2 regions of the Lactococcus sp. KTH0-1S genome follow, and region 2 is predicted to be linked to the other one. Evidence: riboswitches for the same ligand, from Rfam matches in the RefSeq annotation. Region 2 holds a riboswitch; the other holds the start of a gene.

Region 1 (12,441 bases), 630 kb from region 2:
TTGCAATTGGTGCTGGATGGGGAGGTAAGAATCCGTGAGTTACTGAAAGTCCTGCTGCCATTGGAATTCCGAGATAAATCAAGGGAACGCTTGCTTCTAAGGCAACGGCAAAGACAATCGGAATCAAGAGAACCATCCCAACTTCAAAGAAGAGGGCAATCCCAATAATGAAACTGGCAACCATAATTGCCCATTGAATTCTTTTTTTACCAAAACTGTTAATAAGCGTTTTTGAAATACGATAGGCTCCACCAGCATCAGCAATTAGTCTTCCAAGCATTGCCCCAAAACCAAAAACGATTGCTAACTCTCCTAATGAGCCTCCGATTCCGTTTTGGATTGAAACAGGGATTTGACCAAGTGGCATTCCAAGTCCTAACCCAACTAAAACCGCTACGACAATCAAGGACACAAAAGTATTAATTTTAAATTTGATAATCATCAGGAGGAGGATTAAGACCCCAATTAAAAGTACAAGTAAATCAATCATATATTTTTTTCCTTTCAAAAAATATTGAATAAACTGTGTAAGCAAAATTGACGGCGCTTACAATTTGATTTTAAAAATTAACTCAATACTTATTTGTGATATATAGAAGTATTAAGTCTTTAAAGAATATAAGTTTATTTTTCTTCTTCAAATTTTCTTTGGAAATTGGCAATATTTTCATATTCTGCCAAGAGAGAGCGAGAAAGTCGGATAAATATTGGACTAATTTCTCGGTAAATTTCGAAATTTTTTGGATTGGGTTGGTAGGTTTCGTTTGTTCCTACCATCGTTTCGATTTCACTGATATCTTCAATTAGGCCGAGGGCTTTTTCAGCCATGATAATGGCGGCTAAACAGCCAGCTTCTCGGCTCTCTGGCACATTGATTGGTTGTTCAAAAATATCTGCTAGGATTTGTGTCCATAGTTCAGAACTTGTAAATCCTCCTGTCGCTTGAATCATATTTAGGTCACCTACTACTTCAACAAGGCTAAGCGCAACCATATAAATATTGAAGATAACTCCTTCAAGAACTGATCTAGCCATATGACTACGATTATGTCCGTAGTTTAGGCCAAAAAATGAACCTCTGGCATTGGCATCCCAAATCGGCGCTCGTTCGCCTCCAAGATAGGGGTGGAAAAGTAATCCATCAGCGCCCGGGGAAATGTTTGCTGCAAGTTCCGTGACTTCATCAAAAGAAATTTTCCCATCAAAAATTTGGTCACGAGCCCAACGGAAAACATCTCCACCAGAGTTTACGGGGCCACCGACTACCCAATGCTCTTTGTCTAATGCATAGGTAAATGTGCGTCCTTTTTCATCTGTTTTAGGTTTGTCAGTAACTACTCGAATCGCACCAGATGTTCCAATTGTGATGGCTGCAACACCCGGTTTAATCGCATTTACTCCTAAATTTGATAACGGACCATCGGCTGCACCCCAAATAAATTTGGTGCTGCTTTGAATACCCATTTTCTTGGCATATTCGTGAGGAAGGTTTTCTTCTATCTCATAGGGTTCTACTACTTTGGGCAATTGACTTTCTTTGATTCCAGTCATCTCTAGCGCTTCTTTATCCCAATGAAGTTCAAATATATTGAAGATACCTGTACCTGTTGCGGTTGATAAATCCATTTTATTTGTTCCAAAAAGTCGTTGGAAAATGTATCCTTTAAGTTCCAAATAGTGGGCTGCTTTTTGATAAATGTCTGGATGTTCAGCTTCTAACCAGATAAATTTAGATAAAGGAGCCATTGGATGAAGAGGCGTTCCGGTTCTTCGATAAATATCAAAACCATTTTTAGAGGCTTTAATTTGTTCGGTGTATTTTACTGCTCTTGTATCAGCCCAAGTGATTAATCTTGTAAGTGGCTGCCAATTTTCGTCAAAAGCAATTAGTGAGTGCATTTGTGTACTAAATGAAACGGCTAAAAGTTCGTCTTCATCTTCTAAATTAATTGAAACTTCCCTGATTGTCACTAAAACTGCTTCAAAAATTTCTTCAAGAGATTCTTCTGCCATCCCACTAGCATCACGATAGAGGGGATAGGCTTGGCTACTACTTGCAACTATTTTTCCATTTTTCTCAAAAAGCACTGCCTTAGTTGCTGTGGTTCCTAAATCGACGCCTATTAAATATTGCATTTAGGCTCCTTTTCTTCTATATATTTACTGACAGACTTTAAACTTCTTTCATCATCAGTAGTTTTTTACTGACAGAAGTTTTTTGTCCTAGTTAGCTTACGCTTCTCATCTGTCAGTAAATTATTTTTGTTCTACGTCATGTCCGCCAAAGCTATTGCGCAAAGCGGCAACTACTTTTCCGGTCATGGTATCTTCTTGTAATGAGCGTTGACGCATCATTAGTGACAAGGCAATAACTGGGGCAGGAACGCCTAAGTCCAAGCTTTCTTCGACGGTCCATTTTCCTTCTCCTGAAGATTGAACATGACCGATAATTTGGTCTAGTTTAGGGTCTTTTGAAAATTGTTCTTGAGCAAGCTCCATCAACCAGCTTCGGATTACTGAGCCGTGATTCCATAATTTTGCAACGGCTTCATAGTCATAATCAAATGGTGACTCTTCCAAAATTTCAAATCCTTCAGCGATCGCTTGCATCATCCCATATTCAATTCCATTATGAATCATTTTCAAGTAATGACCACTGCCAAGTTTCCCTGTATAGAGGTAGCCCTCTTCCATTGAGATTGCTTTGAAGATTGGTTCTATAATTGTCCAAGATTTTTCATCATCTCCACCAATCATAAAATTCCCGCCTTGACGAGCTCCAGCCATTCCACCAGAAGTTCCGACATCAAAAAATTTAATTCCTTTTTCTGTCAGTAATTTATTTTGTTCTAAATTATCTTTGTAATTAGAATTTCCACCGTCTATCAGAATATCGCCAGCTGACAGCTTTTCAGAGAGCATTGCAATCGTTGAATTTGTAGGAGTTCCTGCTGGAAGCATCAACCAAACAATTTTGCTTGCTGGCAATTCTGTCAGTAAATTTTCAATTGTACTGACAGCGGTAATATTGTCTGAGTAATCCTTAGCTTCCTCTACCGCTTTTGTATTTAGATCGTAAGCAACAACTTCAATCTCATGGTCAACGGCATTTTTCACAAGATTCATTCCCATTTTCCCTAAACCAATCATACCAAATTTCATCATTTTTTCCTCCGTGGTATCGCTTTCATTTTATACCTTTAGTATAAGTAATTTTTTTTCATTTGTCAACAATATTTTTTGTAAAATATTTTCTGATTTGTCAAAACAATTTCAAGTTAGGAATTTGGAATTTTTGAGAAATCGCCGAATCTTATTTATGGTATAATGTAGTCAATTAGAAGGAGGCTTGATATGTCGCGTACTTTAATCAGCCGAATCCGAAGTTATTATGATAACCTCAGTAAATCAGATCAGGCAATTTCTGACTATTTAATTGCGAATATTGATAGTGCAGCGAGGCTTTCAATTCAGGAATTTGCTCAAAAAACTCATGTCTCTACGGCTACAATTTCCAGATTTTCTAAAAAAATCGGCTTTAATTCCTTCCAAGAATTAAAACTCGCCATTCATGCCACGGACTCGACACGAAACGATGAATTTTTTAGCGAACTTTCACCAACTGACGATTACAAAGAAATACTGACAAAAAACTTCAACGGCAATATTTCATCATTAAATTCTACATTAAACCTTATCACTAACAGACAACTTGACCAAACCATGGAAATTTTGCTCAATGCCAGCACTTGCGGTTTTTTTGGTTTGGGTGGTTCAAACGCTGTCGCATTGATTGCTTTTCATAAATTTTTGAGAATGCCTTTGCACTGCGTTTATCATCAGGATTTTCATTTTCAACAAATGCAAGCTGCAAAATTAACGAGCGACGATTGTGCTTTTGTTATTTCACATACAGGAAAAAACAGAGATACAATGCACTTGGTTGAAATTTTAAAGAGTCGCGGGGTTCCAATTATTGCATTGACTTCTTTTGCGAGTTCCCCTTTAGCCAAAGCGGCCGATGTCGCTCTAATTTCAATTTCTGAAGAAATTTCATTTCGACCTGAAGCTGTTGCTTCCACAGTTTCTCAAATTAGTTTGCTTGATGCCTTGTTTATGATGTACGGAATGAAAATGAAAAATGTTTCTGAAGGGACTTTATCTGAAATCCGAAAAGTCATTCGAGATTCCCGTATTTCCTAGAATTTATCCATTGATCTTATAGAAAGGATGTGATTTTATGGCATTTTCTAACACTAGACGACGCTACGCAAGTTTTGATACCGTTGCGTCAATTCCTGGAGAAGTCATTGATGCCTTTTGGTTTATTATTGACCATCACCTCAAGGGCGTTTTTCCACTAGAAACAATTATCAATTTTGACTTGGTTAATTCGGGTAATTTACTTTCTATTCGTTTTTCTCAAGACAATAGTCCAACAACCATCCTCGTTGATTTTGGCTACCCTTTTAATCCTGAATGGCCTCTACACTACCGAGCCGTTGACAATATGGGACGCGAAACGATCATGACTGCAAGAGAAATGTAATGACAGAATTTTTAACAAAGCTGTCAGTAAATTTTTAAATAAAAAAATAAAAAAATCTGTCAAAATTACTGACAGATTTTTTTAGATGTAGTAATACACAATTTCTGGAGGCACCCCAAAACGAATAGGCAAGAAAGTCAAACCAATTCCACGATTAACATACAATTTTGTTCGGTCATTGAGCTGATACAAACCAGCATCAGCACTACTTGACCCCTTATTACGTAAACGCCAATTTCCTATCCGAATTTGCCCTCCGTGACTATGACCAGAAAGAATTAAATCAAATTCCTTAATTGTCTCCATGTCTAAAATAGTATCCGGTTCGTGAAGGGCTAAAAGCGAAAATGTTGCATCAATGGGCTCAAGTTCAAAATCAGGCCGTCCCTCACGCCAGTCATCAACCCCAGAAATAGATAAATTATCTTTGACAACTGATGAATTTTTCAACAGAACAAAACCAGCTTTTTCTAGAAACTCTTCAACAAACTTTGACGATTTTTCATCATCAAAATCATGATTACCAAGTATCGCAAATTTCCCAAGAGGAGCTTTAAGTTCTGACAATATCGTCAGTAAATCAGTCCAATCTCGATTTTTTGCCCAAGCAACCTTGTCAAATAAATCTCCAGAAAAAATAATTAAATCTGGCTCTTCATTAGCAATATTTCGAGCAAATTTTTTAAAACGATGACTAGTCGTGTGCCAAGCAAAGTGGGTATCGGTAAAATGAGCAATTTTTAAATTTTGTTTTTGAGCGATTTTTACATGTCTCACTTTCATCAAATGAGGCTCTATAAAAATTCCATAAATTAACAAACTTAAGAGCACTGCTCCTATTATCAATTCAATCATTTGTCCATTTTATCATAAATTCACTGACAAAAACATAGTATTAATCAAAAATACTTGATGAAGTTATCAATCTATTCTCTTTTTCTGACAAATTTCTGGTCAGTAAATTCGGACGGAACCAAACATTCTGTCAGTAAATATCAACTCTATTTGTCAAATTTTTATACAAAAAAAGACTACCGAAGCAGCCTTTCATTTATTAGTTTTGGTCTTCAGCTACGAATGGAAGCAAAGCCATTACGCGCGCGCGTTTGATTGCGTTAACCACTTTACGTTGGTTTTTAGCAGATGTACCAGTCACGCGACGTGGCAAGATTTTACCACGTTCTGAGATGAAACGTTTCAAAAGTTCAGTGTCTTTGTAGTCAACGACTTCGATTTTGTTTGCAGCGATGAAGTCAACTTTTTTACGGCGTTTGAAGCCGCCACGACGTTGTTGTGCCATTTTATTTCTCCTTATATTATTTTTAGATGTCTATTTAAAGTTTTCTTAGGATTACGACGTTATTATGAAAAGCCGATTCTGCTTTTCATAATAACGAGTAAGAGGGTTAGGAAATCCGCCATAGCGGGTTTCTCTGAAATAATTAGGCGCTTTAGCGTCAATTATTTCACCCTATTAGAATGGAAGGTCATCATCCGAAATTTCCATCGGTGAGCTACCAAACGGATCAGCATCACGACCGAAATTCGGTGTTGCATTATTGTTATTCGTTTGTGGACGTGGAGTATTATTTGTAGATTGGCTAGGTGCAGAATATGAACCAGCAGAAGTTCCGCCTCCCATACCTTCACGAGCAGATCTACTTTCCAACATTTGGAAACTGTCAGCCACAACCTCAGTCACATAAACGCGTTGACCTTGTTGATTTTCATAGTTACGTGTTTGAATTCGACCAGTTACCCCAATCAAAGCTCCTTTTTTAGCCCAATTCGCCAAATTCTCAGCTTGTTGGCGCCAAATAACGCAGTTAATGAAATCAGCCTCACGTTCGCCATTCGCATTTTTAAATTGACGGTTTACAGCCAATGAAAATGTTGCGACAGCTTGATTTTGAGGGGTGTATCGAAGTTCAGGATCGCGAGTAATGCGTCCTACTAATACAACATTGTTAATCATGATGAACTTCTCCTTAGAAATGAAAGCTCTTAAGCTTCAACTTTAACGATCATATGACGAAGAATGTCAAGGTTGATCTTAGCAAGACGGTCAAATTCGCTCAAAGCTTCTGAAGTTGTTTCAGCTTCAAAAGTTGCGATGTGGTAGATACCTTCGCGGAAATCATTGATTTCGTAAGCAAGTTTACGTTTTTCCCAGTCTTTAGACTCAAGATTTGCAGCACCGTTGTCAGTCAAGATTCCATCGAAACGTTCAACGAGGGCAGCTTTTGCTTCTTCATCAATGTTTGGGCGAATAATATAAAGAATTTCGTATTTAGTCATTGATTTTTCCTCCTTTTGGACTAATGACGCAGGTTGAGTCCTGCGTAAGTTGTGAGTTTTTCCCACAGAGTTATATTCTATCACTTTTTTCTATTTTTAGCAAGAATACATTTAAACTTTCCCTCAGCAAAGAGAAGTATTTTAAAATAAAAAATACCAACTAAAGAAAGTTGGCATAATTTATCTCATTCTCAGCCCAAAAAGGCTTTAAACATTGCATAAATAAGAAGGATAATCCCTAACACAATTCGATATTTCCCAAAGAAAGTAAAGTCATGTTTTTTCACGTAATCGGTCAAGAACTTGATGGCAACCATTGATACCCCAAAGGCAACTATACAAGCCACTAACAAGACCCCAAATTGTTCAAAACTTAAAGAATTCCCATTTTTGAAAAAGTGAAGTATTTTGATGAAACTAGCCCCAAACATAACTGGAATACCCAAGAAAAAGGTAAATTCTGCGGCAACTTCCCGACTTACACCAATTAATAAAGCACCGACAATTGTCGCACCTGAACGCGATGTCCCTGGAAGTAAAGAAAGTACTTGGAATAATCCAATGTAAAGAGCGGCACGATAAGGTAAACGGTCAATATCCATTACGGAAAATTCATGGTTTGGTACCCACCGACGCTCAATGACAATAAATGCTACCCCATAAATAATTAACATGAAGGCAACAGGAACAAAATGGTAAAAATGTTTGTCCAACCAGTCATTAAGTGGTAAACCAATAATCGCTGCTGGTAAAGCCGCAATCAAAACTTTCAACCACAAACGCCAAGTTAATTGAATTTCACGTGGGGTTTTTTGTTTGTCAGCTGGATTTAACTTATTAAATGGATTCAGTTTATGAAAATAAAGAACAACAACTGACAAAATTGCTCCTAGCTGAATCACAACATCAAACATCTCTTTAAAAGCTGCTGATTGATTAAGACGAATAAATTCATCAGCAATAATCAAATGCCCTGTTGAGGAAATAGGTAACCACTCAGTGATTCCTTCAATAATACCTAAAATAATGGCACGAATAAAATCCATATTTTGCTCCTAGAAAATTTCAGTAAAAAGACTGATTTTTATTGACTGACATAGCAGTCCTATCCTCATAAGTATATCATAAATGACAAATGAATAAACTTACAAAGAAAGTGATTATTTGTAATTAATTTTACATTCTCTTCCTTGACATCATCTTAAAATTGCGCTAGAATTACAAATAACACATCGATAGAGGTCGCAACCGATATGAATCTACGCCGAGTTGGAGCACAACAAAGACGCGTATTTAGAGGAGGAGAGGTTGCCGAAAGAATTTTGTTGCTCAGCAAGGTTCTTGGGCTAGTGAGAAAAACTCACTAGACTGTCGCAAATGGTTAATAACCATGCGGAGGGCTATTCGTTCAAGAAAATTTTTAAAATTTTGTCGGACCTTTAGCAATCTATTCTATCTAGTAGGATTGCTTTTTTTGTTTTTCTCAGACTTTTCTAAACTAAACAGGGGTAAGGTTGAGTCTGAGTCAAACAAGTCGGTGTAGAATAAATTTTATTAGGGAGAGAATTTTGGAAAATTCTTCAAACTCAACGACTGAGACGCAAGTAAAACGCGGCTTAAAATCACGTCATGTTTCCATGATTGCCCTTGGCGGAACAATCGGAACTGGATTGTTTCTGACTTCAGGCGATGTCATTCACACGGCAGGACCCTTTGGTGCACTGACTGCCTATGTTCTTATCGGAGCAATGGTTTACTTCCTCATGACATCACTTGGTGAAATGGCCACTTATTTACCCACTTCTGGTTCTTTTTCAGACTATGGAACACGTTATGTTGACCCAGCTTTTGGTTTTGCTCTAGGTTGGAATTATTGGTTAAACTGGGCAATTACCGTAGCGGTTGATTTAACAGCCGTTGCCCTTTGTATCAAATTCTGGTTACCAGATGTTCCAAGTTGGATTTTTTCACTGATTGCCTTAATTATTGTCTTTGCAATCAATGCCTTATCAGTTAAAACTTTTGGCGAAACTGAATATTGGTTGTCAGCCATTAAAATTACTGTTGTTGTTTTATTCTTGATTATTGGTTTCTTATCTATTTTTGGAATTATGGGCGGTCATATTGACGTCGCTAAAAATCTTTCAGTTGGTAATCATGGTTTTGTCGGAGGACTTGGTAGTTTCACTACCGGCGGTGGGATTCTTGGCGTACTCTTAGTCGCTGGTTTCTCTTTCCAAGGAACAGAATTGCTCGGAATTACAGCTGGTGAAGCTGAAAATCCTGAAAAATCAATTCCTAAAGCTATGAATTCTATCTTCTGGCGTATTCTTGTCTTTTATATCTTATCTATCTTCGTGATGGCGGCTATCATTCCATTTACCGACCCCCACTTAGTTGGAGGAGATTCAGCTGCTCAAAGCCCTTTCACAATTGTATTTGAACGTGTTGGTCTCTCTATTGCAGCTTCTATCATGAACGCCGTTGTTTTAACTTCTGTCGTTTCAGCAGCAAACTCTGGAATGTATGCCTCTACTCGGATGCTTTATTCACTAGCTAAAGATGGTGGCGCACCAAAGATTTTCTCAAAAACTTCAAAAAATGGGATTCCTTTCATTGCTTTATTAGCTACAACTGCTGTTGCTTTACTCACATTCTTGACATCAATTTACGGAGTTAGCTTCTTTACATTCCTCGTCTCAGCCTCTGGTTTAACAGGGTTTATTGCTTGGATTGGGATTGCAATTAGCCACTTCCGCTTCCGTCGCGCCTATGTTGCTCAAGGAAAAGATGTTAAAAATTTACCTTATCATGCAAAACTATTCCCATTTGGTCCAATCTTGGCCTTAATTATGACTGTTTTAGTCACACTCGGCCAAGACCCAATGCTTCTTTTTGGTAAAACTTGGGTGCAAGGTGTCATCATGTATGCCGCAATTCCACTCTTCTTCATCCTTTACTTGGGTTATAAATTTAAAAACAAAACGAAACTTATCCCCCTTAAAGAGGTTGATTTAAGTCGTCATAAAGATTAAAAAAAGTCGCTCAATGAGCGGCTTTTTTATTAGTTTAATCATTAATTTCAACTACTTTTTCACCAAAGAGTTCTTTAGCTAAGTTTACCGTTTCATCCGGCTCTTTTTCATCTTCTTCATCTTCTTGAACATTTTCAGATTTTAAATTAGAAACATATTCCGCTCGAACTTCTTGCCAGTCTTGTTCAGCAAGAGAAATAATTTCTGGCGAAAATCCAACAATTGAACTCAAGAGATTCCCACAAAAAAGTTGCAATTCTTCATTTTCACTGACTCTTTTAGCAAGATTCTCATGAGGAAAAGTCACCACAAGGAAATTTTCTGACGCAGCGACAGGCGCTGTATTATTAAGTAAAGCTCGGTCTGCCGGTTTAGTAACTGAAGCAACAAGTTCTGGCCAAGCACTTAGAGCAGCTTTTCTAGCATCATTTGTCGCCTCAGCCAAAGCTTTATAAATTAAATTTTTGTTAATTTGGCGTTTTTTAGACGCTATTGGTTTCGGACTGGCTTTAACTTTTCCTGTCAATAAATTATTTTGTGAATCTGAATTTACCTGAATTTGACCAGCTGAAATTTGAGCTTTCAATTGATTAATTTCGGTTTTTAGAGTAGCAATTTCGGCTGTCAGCTGATTAGGGATTTCTCCTTGCGAGGCTGTCAGTAAATTATTTTGTCCAATTTCAGCCAAACGCATGGTCATGACGTCTGCCGCAATTTTTGTTTGAGTCGTTTCCTTTATCGTTTTCAAACTTTCAATTGCAATATCAATCCATGAAAAAACTTGACCACGGTCATACTGAGAATTTTTATCCAAGAGTAAATCCCGAAGGTATGCTAATAAATCTTCCGTAAATCGAAGCATATTTTTTCCTTCAGCAAAAATCTTATCAAGTTCCGCCAGTGCTTTTGCTTCATCATGCTCAAAAAGTGCCGCAACATATGTTACTAAAGCATCTGCAGCAATCGATCCTGTGACAAGTAGCGCATCATTTTCTTCTAATTTCCCTGATGAAAACGATAAGGCTTGGTCTAATAAAGAGAGGGCATCACGCATTCCACCTTCAGCTGCTTTAGCAATAACATCGAGTGCTTTACCGTCAAATTCAAGTCCTTCATCAGCCATTATTTTTGCTAAATAAGTCCGAATGTCTCCTGTTGTGATTGATTTAAAAGCAAAACGTTGAACACGCGAGATAATGGTTGCTGGAATTTTTTGTAATTCAGTAGTAGCCAAGACGAAAACAACATTTTCTGTAGGTTCTTCGAGTGTTTTCAAAAGTGCATTAAAAGCCCCTGTGGAAAGCATATGCACTTCATCAATAATATAAACCTTATAAGTGGCTTGACTAGCAGCATAAGTTGATTTATCTCGAATTTCTCGAATTTCGTCAACCCCATTATTTGATGCCGCATCAAGTTCAATGACATCATCTAAGCTTCCTTTAGTGATTGAGTCACAAATAAAGCAATTATTGCAGGGCTCTCCATCCACTTGATTAGGACAATTTATTGCCTTAGCAAAAATTTTAGCTGCTGAGGTTTTCCCTGTCCCTCTTGGACCAGAAAAAAGATAAGCATGTGAAATTTGATGATTGACAATCGCATTTTTTAATGTTGTTGCTACAACTTCTTGCCCCACCATTTCATCAAATCTTTGACTTCGATATTTTCTATATAATGCTTGATATGCCATTTTTCTCTTCCAATTTTTTACTTAGTATTCTTTTCATATCCGCTTGTTTCAATAGAAATCTTGCCCAAGACTATAGTTTAAGTCTTTTAAAATTTCAGTTGAAGCATCACGTGATTGAATCAATTCATCAATATCTTGTGATTGATAATTTCTGAGGGCCTGCCTGAGGGCGAACATTCTCGCTCGATTAATCGTTGCCTCATCTGCTTCGGTTGCCGAAAAAAATATTTTACGTGCTTTTTCATCAAAAATCGTCCAAGCAATTGCTAAATCAAAAGCTGGATCACCAATAACAGCTTTGTCAGTAATTTTGACATTAACTAACTTTCCGTCAGTAACTTTTAAATTTTGCGTAAGCAATTCTCCCAAAACCCAAACAGGTTTCTTGGACCATTTTGTTTTTGCTGCAAAATCAAATTTTTCTTGCAAAAGGTCTGCAGGAACAACTTTTTGATAGACTTTCAAAAGTTCTATCATCTCAGCTTCAAAGAAAATCAAATCAGAACCAGCAAAAGCATTTTCAAAACTAGGTAATTTTGCATCTGTTGTTGGTAGCCGATGTAATTGATAGAGAAAACTTCCTAATTCTTGCGCAAATTCACGAACATCTCCAATATTACCTGGATTTACAGATGTTCCTTCTTTTTCCCCAAAACGGTCAGCAATAAATTTTTTTACTATTTCACTCATTTTTTTCTCCGATACCCTTTAAAATTTTGATTTAACCTACTTCAAAAAATTTAAAATCAGTCATTTCACATAAAATGTTAGCAAATTCTTCAAGATATTTTTGGTCGATTTCATCGTAAAAACCAATTTCTGAACTGTCTAAGTCAAGAACCCCAACTAATTTACCGTCTTTAACC
Region 2 (12,441 bases):
TTTGGTTTGAAGAAGACAAAATATTTCGGTTTACTGAATCATAACTGATTTCTGCTGTACTGGAAGCTCCTGACTGACCCTTCTCTGTTTGTGAGCTAGAAATAGAACTGTTTAAAGAAGAGGTTGAATTTAAAGTATTATCTGTAACACTACTCGCTTCAGATATTGGATAAAGTGAAGCCAAATGTGCCTCTTGTGTTGATTCTGAACTGGAAACATCAACTTGCTCTACTGAATTGGAAGAAGGGGAAGTGGCTGTATCCGCTTCTTCTGTCCTCGCAGAAGTCGACTGTGAACTGTCAGACTTTATCCAACTTTTATCCAAAAGCCCACTAGAATTGACAGAAATTATCCGAATTCCATCTGTCGGTAAATCTGATAACTGACCAAATAAAGGACTTATTTTATTGAATACATCATCAGCCAATGTTACTCCAATTCCCAAAGTCAAGCTCTGAACGGGGCTCCCAGAAAAGGCTGCTGAATCTACTATTGTCAATGATTCATCAGCAAATTCTATTGTAGAGATTTGGTTACTTTGAAAGGCTTTGGCCATAATTTCTGTGATATTTGGCCCCAATGAAAGTTCAGTTAAATTATTATTTGCAAACGCTCTTGTCGCAATCTTTAGGACAGAATTTGGAAATTCTATACTACTTATGGCGTTCCCAGCAAAAGCATCTGTTTTTATATTTTGGACTTTTGCTCCTAAAACTACTTCTGTCAGTGATTTCTTATAATAGTCAGGAAAAGCTGCTGTTGTTTGAAAGGCACTCGTATTAATGTCTACAACATTATTTCCGATAATAACCGAATGAATTCCACTATTTGAAAATGCATAAGTTCCAATTGAAGTTATTGCATAGGTTTGACCGTTACTTTCAATGATGTCCGGAATTACAATATCAGCTCCCGCCAAGCCAGCATAGGAGGCAACTTCAGCTGTCAATGAAACTTTATCAAGATTGTAAGTAATTTTTTGCTCATCAGTATATGTAATTTTACTTGTCGTGGCCTCCACCGGCAATTCTGTCAGCAACTGATGATTCAAGAATGTGGGATTAAGAATAGCTGTCAGTAACCCCACTCCAACAGTCATCGTTATTTTTTTTATTGATTTTTGAGACATAAAAACCTCCTAACTTTCTATACGAAAAAATGGAGGTTTTGTAACTTTTATTTTTTATTATGATTTTTTTTAGTATAACGTTTGTTTAAATCTTGAGGTTGACGCGCTTCCATAACTACTGGAAGAATCACTGGTTTACGCTTTGTTTGCTCATATAAAAATTTTCCAAGAGCATCACGGATAGAACCTTTGATTTCTGCCCAATCAAATTCTTTTCCAGAAAGATATTTATCAACAGTTTCGTTGACCAACTCACCAGCTTCACGCATCAAATCACGTGAAGTTTTAACATAAACAAAACCACGAGTGTGAACACGAGATTTGCTGACGATTTTACGTTCAGTCTTAGAAATTGTGATAACGGCAATGAAAATACCATCTTCTGATAGCACTTTACGGTCACGTAAAACAACTGAACCGATATCTCCAACTCCTGAACCGTCAATCATAACATTTTCAGCTTGAATAACACCAGATGGGATCATGTCTCCATTTTCCAAACTGACTGTTTCCCCACGTTTAGCGATAAAGATATGTTCCGGCAAAATATCCATTTCCATTGCTAAATCAGCATGGGCACTAAGTTCACGATACTCACCTTGGATTGGAATCAAATTTTTTGGACGGAAGATATCAAGTAAGAATTGCAAATCACGAGCATTCGCGTGACCAGATATTTTCAAATCTGAAGCCAACATTTTCATGACTCCGCCAGCTTTATAGATTTCATTTTCAATACGAGCAATTGTTGTTTCGTAAGAGACAGATGGACTTGTAACAGCAAGTACTAAATCTCCATCTTTAATTTTAACGTATTTATGACGACGATGAGCCATGTCTCCAAGAGATTTGAGTGGTTCACCCATTCGTCCTGTTTCTAAAATAACTAATTCATTGTCAGCATATTTTTTAATTTCTGCTGGTTTAATAATTGATTTTTTATCAACAATTTGTAATTTGTTAAGACGAGTTGCTGTTTCGATGATTTGGTCCATATCTTCGCCTGTAAAAGCAACACGACGTCCAAGTTTAATGGCAGCATCAATCGTTTGTTGAATTCGACCTAAATTACCCGCGTTACAAGCAATAATGACCCGTCCTTCATTGTCATCAATATAGTCATAAATTTTTTCATAAATTTCATGCTCGCTAGCAGATTGCATTGTTGACAAAGCGTTTGGTGATGACGAAAGTAAAGCAAGGACTACACTATTTCCAATTTCAGCCAATCGACGCATGTTGGTACGATAGCCTTTTGCAACAGCTGGATCAAAACGGAAATCGCCTGTATAAACAATGTTTCCGTCATTTGTAGAAATAACAATTCCTAAGCTTTCTGGAATTGTATGTGTTGTTGAGAAGAATGAAATGACGGCTTTACCAAAATCAATTTCTGTATCTTCAGTTACAACATGAAAATCGTTGAATTTGCGACTGTCAGCATAATTTTTGACATTAATTTTTGCAAGTTCGATTGTTAATTCTGAACCAAAAACAGGAACTTTTAATTCAGAAACGATATAAGGCAAAGCCCCAATTGAATCAGCATGTCCGTGAGTCAAGAAAATTCCTGCGACACGATCCGCATTTTCTAAAAGATATGTAATATCAGGAATAACAAAGTCAACACCAAGTTGATCCATTTCAGCATATTTAAGTCCTGCATCAAGCACAAAAATTTGCTCTTCAACCTCAACTAAATACATGTTCTTACCAAATTCACGCACACCACCTAATGGAGTGATTTTAATATTAGACATAAAAACCTTTCTTGTCAGTGTAATTTATAATTTTTTCGATATAAAAAGAATCTGTAAGTTATTGACAAATTCTGTCAGTAAATTTACAGTCCTGTTTTTAGCAATTTCCTTGCCATATTCACTCTCGAAATCGGTCGAGTGGGACAAGCGATATTGAAAAGATAATTCTACTTAGAATTAAAATAAAAGAGATTGGCATTCCAATCTCTACCGAGAATACACTAATATAAGTTTAACCCAAAGCAAGTAAAAAAGCAAGTCAGTTTCATTTTTTATGGGTCTTACTTTTTTTCTAATCAAAATAGCGATATAATGGAAGGTAAGTTTTAAATGACAAGGAGGAAATTTTATGCAGATTACTTTCTTAACACAACTTGATTGGTTAATTCGATTAATATTAGCTGGGGTATGTGGATATGCCATTGGTTATGAAAGAAATAGCCGTTCCAAAAATGCTGGTACACGTACTCATTTAATTGTTGCTTTGAGTGCTGCTTTAATGATTATTGTCTCAAAATATGGTTTTATGGACATCATCAGTACTCATGGAGTCAATCTTGATCCTTCCAGAATTGCGGCTCAAATTGTAAGTGGTATTGGCTTTTTAGGAGCTGGAATGATTTTTGTTCACAATCAATCCGTTAATGGATTGACTACTGCGGCTGGAATTTGGGCAACTTCTGGTATTGGGATGGCTATCGGTTCTGGATTATATTTTATAGGTATTGTAGCTACTTTACTTATTTTACTTTTTCAAATTATTTTACACCAAAATTATCGATGGATAAAATCAGCGACAAGCGATCATCTTATTCTTCAATTAGAAGATTTTGAAGGGCTTCAACTGTTGCAACAACAGCTGAAAGAGGAAGATGTCAAAATTCTTAGTATAAAAGTTGAAAAAAAATCAAATAATTCTTTAAAAACAGATCTATATTTGAACTTACCAAAAGCTTATGAAGTCGCTTCGTTAATGAGTCTTTTGGAATCGAATGATAAGATTAAATCAATTGAATATTGACCTACTTTTATAAAGAAAAATACCCTAAAAGGGTATTTTTTAATTTCCAATTTTTTCAAGAATTATTTTACTTTCCTCAGTAGTACAAGCTACAAGTGGTAAACGTAAGCCACCAACTTCATATCCTTTTGCATTCAAAACCGTTTTGATTGGAGCCGGACTTGTGAAACTAAAAAGTGCATTTATTTTGGGTAATATTTTTCTTTGAATAGCCGCTGCTTTTTGAATAGAGCCCTGGTCTATTTCTGCAAACATTTCAAAAAATTCTTGACCTAGGATATGACTGGCAACCGAGATTACCCCCTGACCTCCCAAAGCTTTAGCGTGAAAAGCTAGCCCATCTTCTCCAGTATAAACTAAAAAATCTTTGGGTAGCTTTTCAATAAGATAAGCCAGATTATCAGTATTTGTACATTCTTTGATGGCAATTACATTTTCCAGTTCTGCTAAACGTAAGATGGTCTCTACCTGAATTTCAGTGACCACCCTTCCTGGAATATTATACAAAATAATTGGCAAATCACTCGCAGTAGCAATGGCTTTAAAATGTTGATAAATTCCTTCTTGGGAAGGTTTGTTGTAATAAGGAGTCACTGCAAGTCCCGCATCGATATACCCAAGTTCAGCAACTTCTTTGACAAATTCAACCGAATCACGTGTGTCATTAGTTCCAACACCCGCAATCAATGGAATACGGCCAGCCACTATTTTATTAACCGCAGCAAAAATTGCCAATTCTTCATCATGAGTAAGAGTAGGCGATTCGGCCGTTGTTCCAGCTAAGATAAGGCCTTCCGTATGATTAGCAAGTAAATCCTCAATGAGCTTAGGAAATGCTTCAAAATTAATTTGGCCATTTTCTTTAAAAGGGGTCACTAGGGCCGTGATGATACGTGCATTTTGTAATTTTTCAATTGTTTCTTTTGCTGACATAATTTCTCCTTATGTGTGAGCTTACTGACAAGCTCTTGTCAAGAGGTCAAAAAGAACCTCTTTTTATGCAAAAGAGGTTCTCAAAAGTTCGTCAAAAATGATTTTGATTAGCTCCCCTTTCTGTCAGTACTGACAGAAAGACAGTCTGTAGGATTTAACCACACAGCCCAAGAAAAATTTTGTGACAATTTTTCTTTCGGCAAAGAACGCCGCCATCAGCTTCAGTGCGTTCACCGCTCCACTAACTTCTTCGTCTTCGCAACCTCTAATTTTGTTTGACCCATTATAGCATATTTTAGTAAATGAGGTCAAAAATTTTATTTTTATACAATCTAATTTATTATTATCCTTTCGCCATTAATTGGATGAAATCTTCGATAACACGGCGATTTGGCTCATGAATATTTTTTGGAATTTCTTTAAATTTAAACCATTTCAGCTCTTCAACTTCACTCATTTGTGGTCTTAAACTCCCTATGAAATCTTGACAAATATAATAAAGGCCTGGCATATAAACTTGGTCCATATTGGGATAAGTCATAAATCGGTCCTGACCAGAATAAATTCCTAAAAGTTCAAGTTTACCTGCTTTTAGTCCCGTTTCCTCAAATAATTCTCGGCGAGCAGTTTCCTCAAGTTCTTCACCAACTTCTATGCCACCCGCATGTAAAGCCCAAGGCCCATTATCTTTACGTTTTTGTAAGAGAATTTTTTCATCAGAATAGACAATAACGCCTGCTCCCAGATAAATCAAAAGCTCATGACCAATTTTTTCACGAATTTTACTGATATAACTCATTTAACAGACCTTATTTCAGTTCAAACTTTAACTCATGAGTTGGTCTAACTAAGCGACGTTCATGTAGCGTTTCAGCAATTTGAACAGAATTCCAAGCTGCTCCTTTGAGTAAATTGTCAGAAACTACCCAAAGATGAATCCCATTTGCGGCATCCAAATCACGGCGAATACGACCCACAAAAGTTTCACGACGACCAACTGAATTAATGGCTTGTGGATAAATTTGATGAGCAACATCATCTTCTAAAACAGCTCCTGGGAATTCAGAAATCAAACGTTTAACCTCAGCGATGTCTGCTACTTTCTTTGTTTCAACATAAACTGACTCAGAATGACCGTAAAGAACTGGAATTCTGACACAAGTTGCCGAAACCGCAATTGAATCATCTTCCATGATTTTCTTGGTTTCATTTGTCATTTTCATTTCTTCATAAGTATAATCGTTGTCAGTAAATACATCAATTTGTGCAAGTGCATTGTAAGCAATTGGATAATGTTTTTTATCTCCAGCAGACGGTAAAATTTCTGCTGACAATTCTGTCAGTGCTTTTCCATCAAGTGCTTCTTGGAGTTCACGATTTGTTTCATTAATTGCTGACTGACCCGCACCAGAGACCGCTTGATAAGTGCTGACAATCACGCGTTCAAGTCCATAAGTACGACGTATTGGCTCTAAAGCAACCATCATTTGAATCGTTGAGCAATTAGGACAGGCAATTATTCCATTGTGTTTTTCCAAAGCATGTGCATTAACTTCTGGAACAACCAAGGGGACATTAGGGTTTTGACGGAAAAATGAGGTGTTATCTACGACAACAGCTCCAGCTTTTACAGCATAAGGGGCGTATTTTTCTGATACTGAACCTCCAGCTGAAAAAAGAGCAATATCAATGCCTTCAAAACTCTCCTCAGTCAATTCTTCTACAACAAGCTCTTGACCCTTAAATTCAACAATTTTTCCCGCCGAACGTTTACTTGCAAGCGCACGTACGGTTTCTATAGGAAGTGTAGATTCTTCTAATTGTTCAAGCATACATGTACCCACGGCACCAGTAACACCAACGACGGCGATATTATATTGTGTCATAATTGTCTGTCCTTTTCAGTAAATTATAATTATTATAGCGCTTTTAAGTTATAAGGGCAAGAAAAAATCTGCCTTTCGACAGAAATTTTTGTTTTTATTTAAACATAAGTTTAAAGACTGTAGCTGCAATTACTGCACCAACGATTGTGGCAACAACTGGAACCCAAGCGTACCACCATTTAGCGTCTTTATTTTCACCAACAACTGATTGTGGCAAGAAGCTATAAACGATACGAGGACCAAGGTCACGTGCTGGATTCAATGCTGCACCAGTTGGTCCACCAAATGCTGTAACCAAACCAACAAACATCAAACCAATAGCAAGCGCACCAATCATTTTAGATGATGAAGCACCTGAAACAGAAGCCCAAATTTGGCTTACTGTTGCATTTGCTGTAACATCAGCTCCTTGTTGTTGAGCATAGCTTGTCATCCATTTGATTGATTCTGCACCAAAGAAGTTCGTTGTAAAACTGAGAATTCCGAAAACAAATACAAACATTCCGATTACTTCATTGATAAATCCGTTGAAAATTGCTTTTCCACGATTTGAACCATTATCCAAAGCGTTAGTTGTTGAAAAAGCGCCTAAAGAAATTGCTCCGTCATTAGTTTTAGCGAAGTATTCTTTATAAATCGCTACAACAAGTAATTGACCAATAATTGCACCAATAAGTTGTGCCAAAATATATTGTGCAACATGTGCCCAAGGGAAATAGCCAGCTGAAGCGAGTCCAATTGTAATTGCTGGATTAATATGTGCACCTGAAACATTTGCAAAAGCAAGTACAGGAACTAAAATCGCAATTCCATATCCCCATGCAATTGCAAGACCACCCATGCCCTCATTTTTAGAGCCTTTGAGGGTTACCCCAGCAATTGTACCATTACCAAGCAAGACGAGAAGCATAGTTCCCAATCCCTCAGCAATATATTTTGTCATCCATGAAACATCCATGATAATTTCCTTTCTATTTTAAAAAATATTTAAAGATGTTGACACTTCAATTTTATCATATTTTTCTTAACTCTTGCTAATAATAACATTGAAAATATGATTAACTCCTACAATAGATTGTTTATAAGTTTTTGTCAGCATTGTATTCCTCTGATTATAGCAAGATTTTTTTATTAATTATTTTAATCGTTACGTAAAAAAAAAGCCCTCTTTCGAGGGCTTTTAAAGGCACTAAAAGTGTGTCAAAAAGGTTCACACAATTTGACAAATACTCACGCTTCCTGCGCGGAAAACCCAATTTCCCAGTATTCCTTAGCTTCGAAATTCTACAAAGTAGAATTATTCGACTCATCGCATACTTAAATTTTAACATATTATGCTAAATGAAACAAGAATCCAATCAAAATCCCTACCGTTCCCACGAAACTAAGGATACAAATAGTAAATCCTATCGTAAAATAATTCTGACCATAGCCATTATAATGAACCCTTTTAGTTCTTTTCCCACGATAAATAATTAAAGATATTACTGACAGAACCGTCAGTAAATATTGGATTGGTTGATTTTGTCCATACATTAAGTTCAAAATTGAAGCTACTCCCACAACAATTGCAAGTAAAATCCCCATCTTCTTTCCTTTCTATTTTTTAATTAAAATTTACTGACAGACCTGTTTATAATCAAAAGAGCTCTGACAAAAAATCAGAACTCCTTTTTCAATATTAGTCAAGCTCTTTGTATGCTTTAACTACATTTTCAGCAGTAAATCCGTAAGCCGGAAGAACGATATTTGCTGGTGCCGAAGCGCCCCAAGTATCTACTGTAACTGTTGCACCATCAAGTCCAACATATTTACCCCATCCATAACTTGTACCAGCTTCAATCGCTAAACGACGTCTTACAGCTTTTGGTAAAATTTCTTCGCGATAAGCTGCTTCTTGTTCATCAAAAATATTCATTGAAGGCATTGAAACGACACGAATGCCAGAACCCAAAGTCTTCTTGGCTTCAAGAGCTAATGCTACTTCTGAACCAGTGGCAATGATGATTCCTTCAAGTTTTCCTTCCTCTTTTGAAAGAATATAAGCCCCACGATTCAGACCTTCTTCAGCCAATTCATAAGTATCAGGTAAAACTGGAAGATTTTGACGAGTCAAAATAAGTGCGGTTGGACGGCTTTTACTTGATGCAGCACGACGCCATGCAGCCACTACTTCATTTCCATCAGCTGGACGAATTACATCCAAATTAGGAATTGAGCGAACAGAAGCTAATTGTTCAACAGGTTCGTGAGTTGGTCCATCTTCACCAACCGCGATTGAATCATGTGTCCAAACGTAAGTGACTGGCAAGCTTTGTAGAGCAGCCATCCGAACAGAAGGAAGCATGTAGTTTGAGAAGACGAAGAATGTCCCGCCATAGACACGAGTCCCACCATGCAAAGCAATCCCATTCATAATGGCTCCCATTGCAAATTCACGTACACCAAACCAAATATTACGTCCAGCATAGTTATCTGGCATGAAGTCCTCTTCAACTTTAACCATTGTATTATTTGAAGCCGAAAGGTCAGCAGACCCACCCCAAAGATTTGGCATTTGAGCTGATAATTCTTGAATAGCTTCTTGTGAAGTTACACGGCTGGCCTTGCTTGTTTCCATTTCATGCTTGGTCAAAGTAAGATCTGGCGTTTCATTTTCAAAAGCTTTTACGTATTGCTCAGCAAGCTCAGGGTATTTTTCAGAATAATCATCAAAAGTACTGCGCCATACTTGCTCCATTGCTTCACCACGCGCAACTGTCGTTTCTAAAAAGCGTTTTGATACTTCTTCAGGAACTGTAAATTCAGGGTAATTCCAACCATATGCTTTCTTGGCAAATGCAACACCTTCAGCTCCAAGAGGAGCTCCGTGAACTGCTGAAGTTCCTTGTTTTTCGGCACCAAAACCAATGACTGTTTTAACTTCAATGATTGTTGGTTTAGATTTTTCAGCTTTAGCCACTTCAACAGCTGCTGCGATTTCTTCTAAATCATTTCCATCTTTTACCAATAAATGTTGCCAGCCATATGATTCAAAACGTTTTTGAATATCATCAATAAATGACATTGATAAGTCACCATCTAGAGAAATATTATTTGAATCATAGAAAAGAATTAATTTACCAAGTTTCAATTTACCTGCAAGTGAAGCTGCTTCTTGTGAGACACCTTCCATCAAATCACCATCACCATTTAAGGCATAAGTGTAATGATCAACAATATCAAAACCAGGTTTATTGTATTGTGCAGCTAAATGTGCTTCAGCCATTGCCATTCCGACAGCATTGGCAATTCCTTGTCCTAAAGGACCTGTTGTTGCTTCAACACCATCTGTATGATTAACTTCTGGATGTCCTGGTGTTTTTGATTGCCATTGACGGAAACCTTTTAAATCATCAGTCGTTACATTATAACCTGCCAAATGTAACAAACTATATAACATTGCAGAACCATGACCAGCAGACAAGACAAAACGGTCACGATTTGACCATTTACGACTTGTCTTAGGGTTCACATTAAGAAATTTGCTCCAAAGTACATAAGCCATTGGTGCAGAGCCCATTGGAAGTCCAGGATGTCCTGAATTTGCTTTTTGAATCGCATCTAATGATAGAGTACGAATCGTATTTACAGCCAATTGATCAGTAGTATCAAACATAAGATTTCTCCATATTTTTTATTTATACTCACATTATAACACAAGTTAGAAACGGTTTTCATTCTCTGAAATTAAAATCTTTTTCTTTTTTTATGTCTTTATATGAAAATCTTTTTAATTTTGGTAGGAAAGGTTGCGGTTGACCTGTTTTATAAATCTTCAAATAATTTATTTTTTTCAATTATAACTCTTTACTTTTTGAATTAATTTTATCTCTTCTATTCAAAATTAAACTCGTCATTAGTACAATCAATAGAAAAATTAATATAAAGGAAATTAATGCTATTGACCCTGCCTTGCCAATTACCCCAAGCAATCCTCCTGAAACAATATAATCTGAATCTGCAAAGGTCGAAGCAGAATTCGCTCCAAACGAACCTAAGGCAGGCAGAATTAAAAGTGGCCCCCAAGCTAACAGTATTCCATTCGCTGTTGAGCCGATAATCGCCCCACGCAAACCGCCAAAAGCATTGCCATAAACTCCTGCTGCTCCTCCACAAAAGAAGATACCAACAACACCAGGAATAATTACAGTTGTTCCTAAGCCAAGCATGATTAGCATAGAAATAACTCCAACAATAAATGAGACAAAAAATCCAATTAAAACAGCATTGGGCGCATAAGGAAATACTATCGGAACATCTAATGCTGGTTTGGAGTTAGGAACAAGCTTTTTAGCAATCCCTTGAAAGGCTGGAATAATTTCTGACAAAATCATACGAACACCTTGAAGAACAACCACAAACCCTGCTGCAAAAGTCCCTGCTTGAATGACCGCATAGACAATATAATTAGTTCCAGCAGACAAAGCTGGACTTTCAACAAAATGAGGACCTGCAATTAAAGCTAAAATAACATAGACAACCATCATTACTAGAGAAATAGAAACAGTAGAATCTCTCAAAAACCCAAGGTTTTTAGGGATATTTAATTTTTCAGTTGATTTTTCTGGATCCTTATTTCCAAATTTTTCTCCAAGCCAGCCGGCTAGAGCATAGCCCATATTGCCAGTATGGCCCATTGCAACTCCATCGTTACTAGTGATCTTCCGCATATAGCGTTGAGTTAGAGCGGGTGTGATTGTCAGCAATGTTCCTTCAAATATTCCTCCTAACAAGATTGTCAACCAACCATTTCCTAGTCCAGCAGAAATAAGTACAACAGCTGACATTGTTGATACATAGAGCATTGCTTGCCCAGTCAAGAAAATATATTTAAATCTTGTAAAACGTGCAAGTATTACATTGACAATAAAGCCCACAATCATAATTAAGGCTGCGGGTGTTCCATACTTCACTAATGCTAAAGCAACCACCGCTTCATTGGAGGGCACAACTCCCTTAGCATTAAAGACATGTTGAAACATCGTTGCAAAGGGATTCAATGAGGTAACTAATATCCCCGCACCCCCGGTCAAAACCAAAAAACCTGCAAATGTTTTAATTGAACCTTGGATAACTGTACTTGCTGTTTTTTTCTGCAAAATCAATCCCAACATTGCAATTAATCCAACTAAAAGCGCTGGAGTGGTTGCGACTGATACAATAAAGTTTAAAATACCATTCATTTTATTTTTCTCCTCTAGTCTAGAAAAATTTTGTACTTTATAGATTCGATTTATTTTTCTTATTGATGACTTATGTTATTTTCATCAAGCACTTTATAAAGTGCTTCACGCGCAACTTCTTTATCAATAATTGACTGAAGTGGCATAATTTTTTCTGTGGGAATATTAGGAAGAGCAGATACTAATGTTGCCTCAACAAAAAAATAATCCGCTGCATCTGGTGTTGCTGACCCAACATCCATATGCTCCAATTCGAAATTATCAATATTTACTCCTGATTCTTCTAATAATGACTGAATGTTCATTTGAACCATAAAACTCGTTCCTAACCCAGATTGACATACACATGCAAATTTCATATTATTTTTCTCCTTCTTCTTCTAAAAGTATTTGTTCAACTTCTGTTGCATTTGTTGCTGCAAGTAACTGACCCAAGCGTTCTTTATTTGATAATATCTTAGTAAGTGTTGATAAAGCTCTAAGATGG

What was found. Region 2 has a riboswitch for lysine ahead of dapA (4-hydroxy-tetrahydrodipicolinate synthase). Riboswitches for the same ligand answer to the same signal wherever they lie in the genome.
Region 1: it holds a riboswitch for lysine, as region 2 does, so the genes downstream of both, ACRYLU_RS11205 (amino acid permease) here and dapA (4-hydroxy-tetrahydrodipicolinate synthase) in region 2, are expected to answer to the same signal.

Annotation. Positions count from the first base shown of each region.
Region 1 covers NZ_CP195165.1:2,269,034-2,281,474, forward strand. The annotation lists gene ACRYLU_RS11155 (gluconate:H+ symporter) at 1-490, opposite strand, end outside; gene gntK (gluconokinase) at 625-2,136, opposite strand; gene gnd (phosphogluconate dehydrogenase (NAD(+)-dependent, decarboxylating)) at 2,257-3,162, opposite strand; gene ACRYLU_RS11170 (MurR/RpiR family transcriptional regulator) at 3,355-4,203, shown strand; gene ACRYLU_RS11175 (DUF960 domain-containing protein) at 4,241-4,549, shown strand; gene ACRYLU_RS11180 (metallophosphoesterase) at 4,631-5,404, opposite strand; gene rpsR (30S ribosomal protein S18) at 5,604-5,849, opposite strand; gene ACRYLU_RS11190 (single-stranded DNA-binding protein) at 6,024-6,524, opposite strand; gene rpsF (30S ribosomal protein S6) at 6,554-6,847, opposite strand; gene ACRYLU_RS11200 (undecaprenyl-diphosphate phosphatase) at 7,039-7,893, opposite strand; lysine riboswitch at 8,076-8,258, shown strand; gene ACRYLU_RS11205 (amino acid permease) at 8,416-9,882, shown strand; gene dnaX (DNA polymerase III subunit gamma/tau) at 9,917-11,575, opposite strand; gene ACRYLU_RS11215 (phosphotransferase) at 11,624-12,265, opposite strand; gene ACRYLU_RS11220 (GAF domain-containing protein) at 12,297-12,441, opposite strand, start outside.
Region 2 covers NZ_CP195165.1:1,637,334-1,649,774, forward strand. The annotation lists gene ACRYLU_RS07895 (leucine-rich repeat domain-containing protein) at 1-1,129, opposite strand, end outside; gene ACRYLU_RS07900 (ribonuclease J) at 1,177-2,889, opposite strand; gene ACRYLU_RS07905 (MgtC/SapB family protein) at 3,239-3,910, shown strand; gene dapA (4-hydroxy-tetrahydrodipicolinate synthase) at 3,950-4,843, opposite strand; lysine riboswitch at 4,944-5,119, opposite strand; gene ACRYLU_RS07915 (NUDIX hydrolase) at 5,187-5,642, opposite strand; gene ACRYLU_RS07920 (aspartate-semialdehyde dehydrogenase) at 5,653-6,729, opposite strand; gene ACRYLU_RS07925 (MIP/aquaporin family protein) at 6,824-7,687, opposite strand; gene ACRYLU_RS07930 (hypothetical protein) at 8,062-8,316, opposite strand; gene tkt (transketolase) at 8,411-10,387, opposite strand; gene ACRYLU_RS07940 (PTS ascorbate transporter subunit IIC) at 10,569-11,954, opposite strand; gene ACRYLU_RS07945 (PTS sugar transporter subunit IIB) at 12,014-12,313, opposite strand; gene ACRYLU_RS07950 (BglG family transcription antiterminator) at 12,315-12,441, opposite strand, start outside.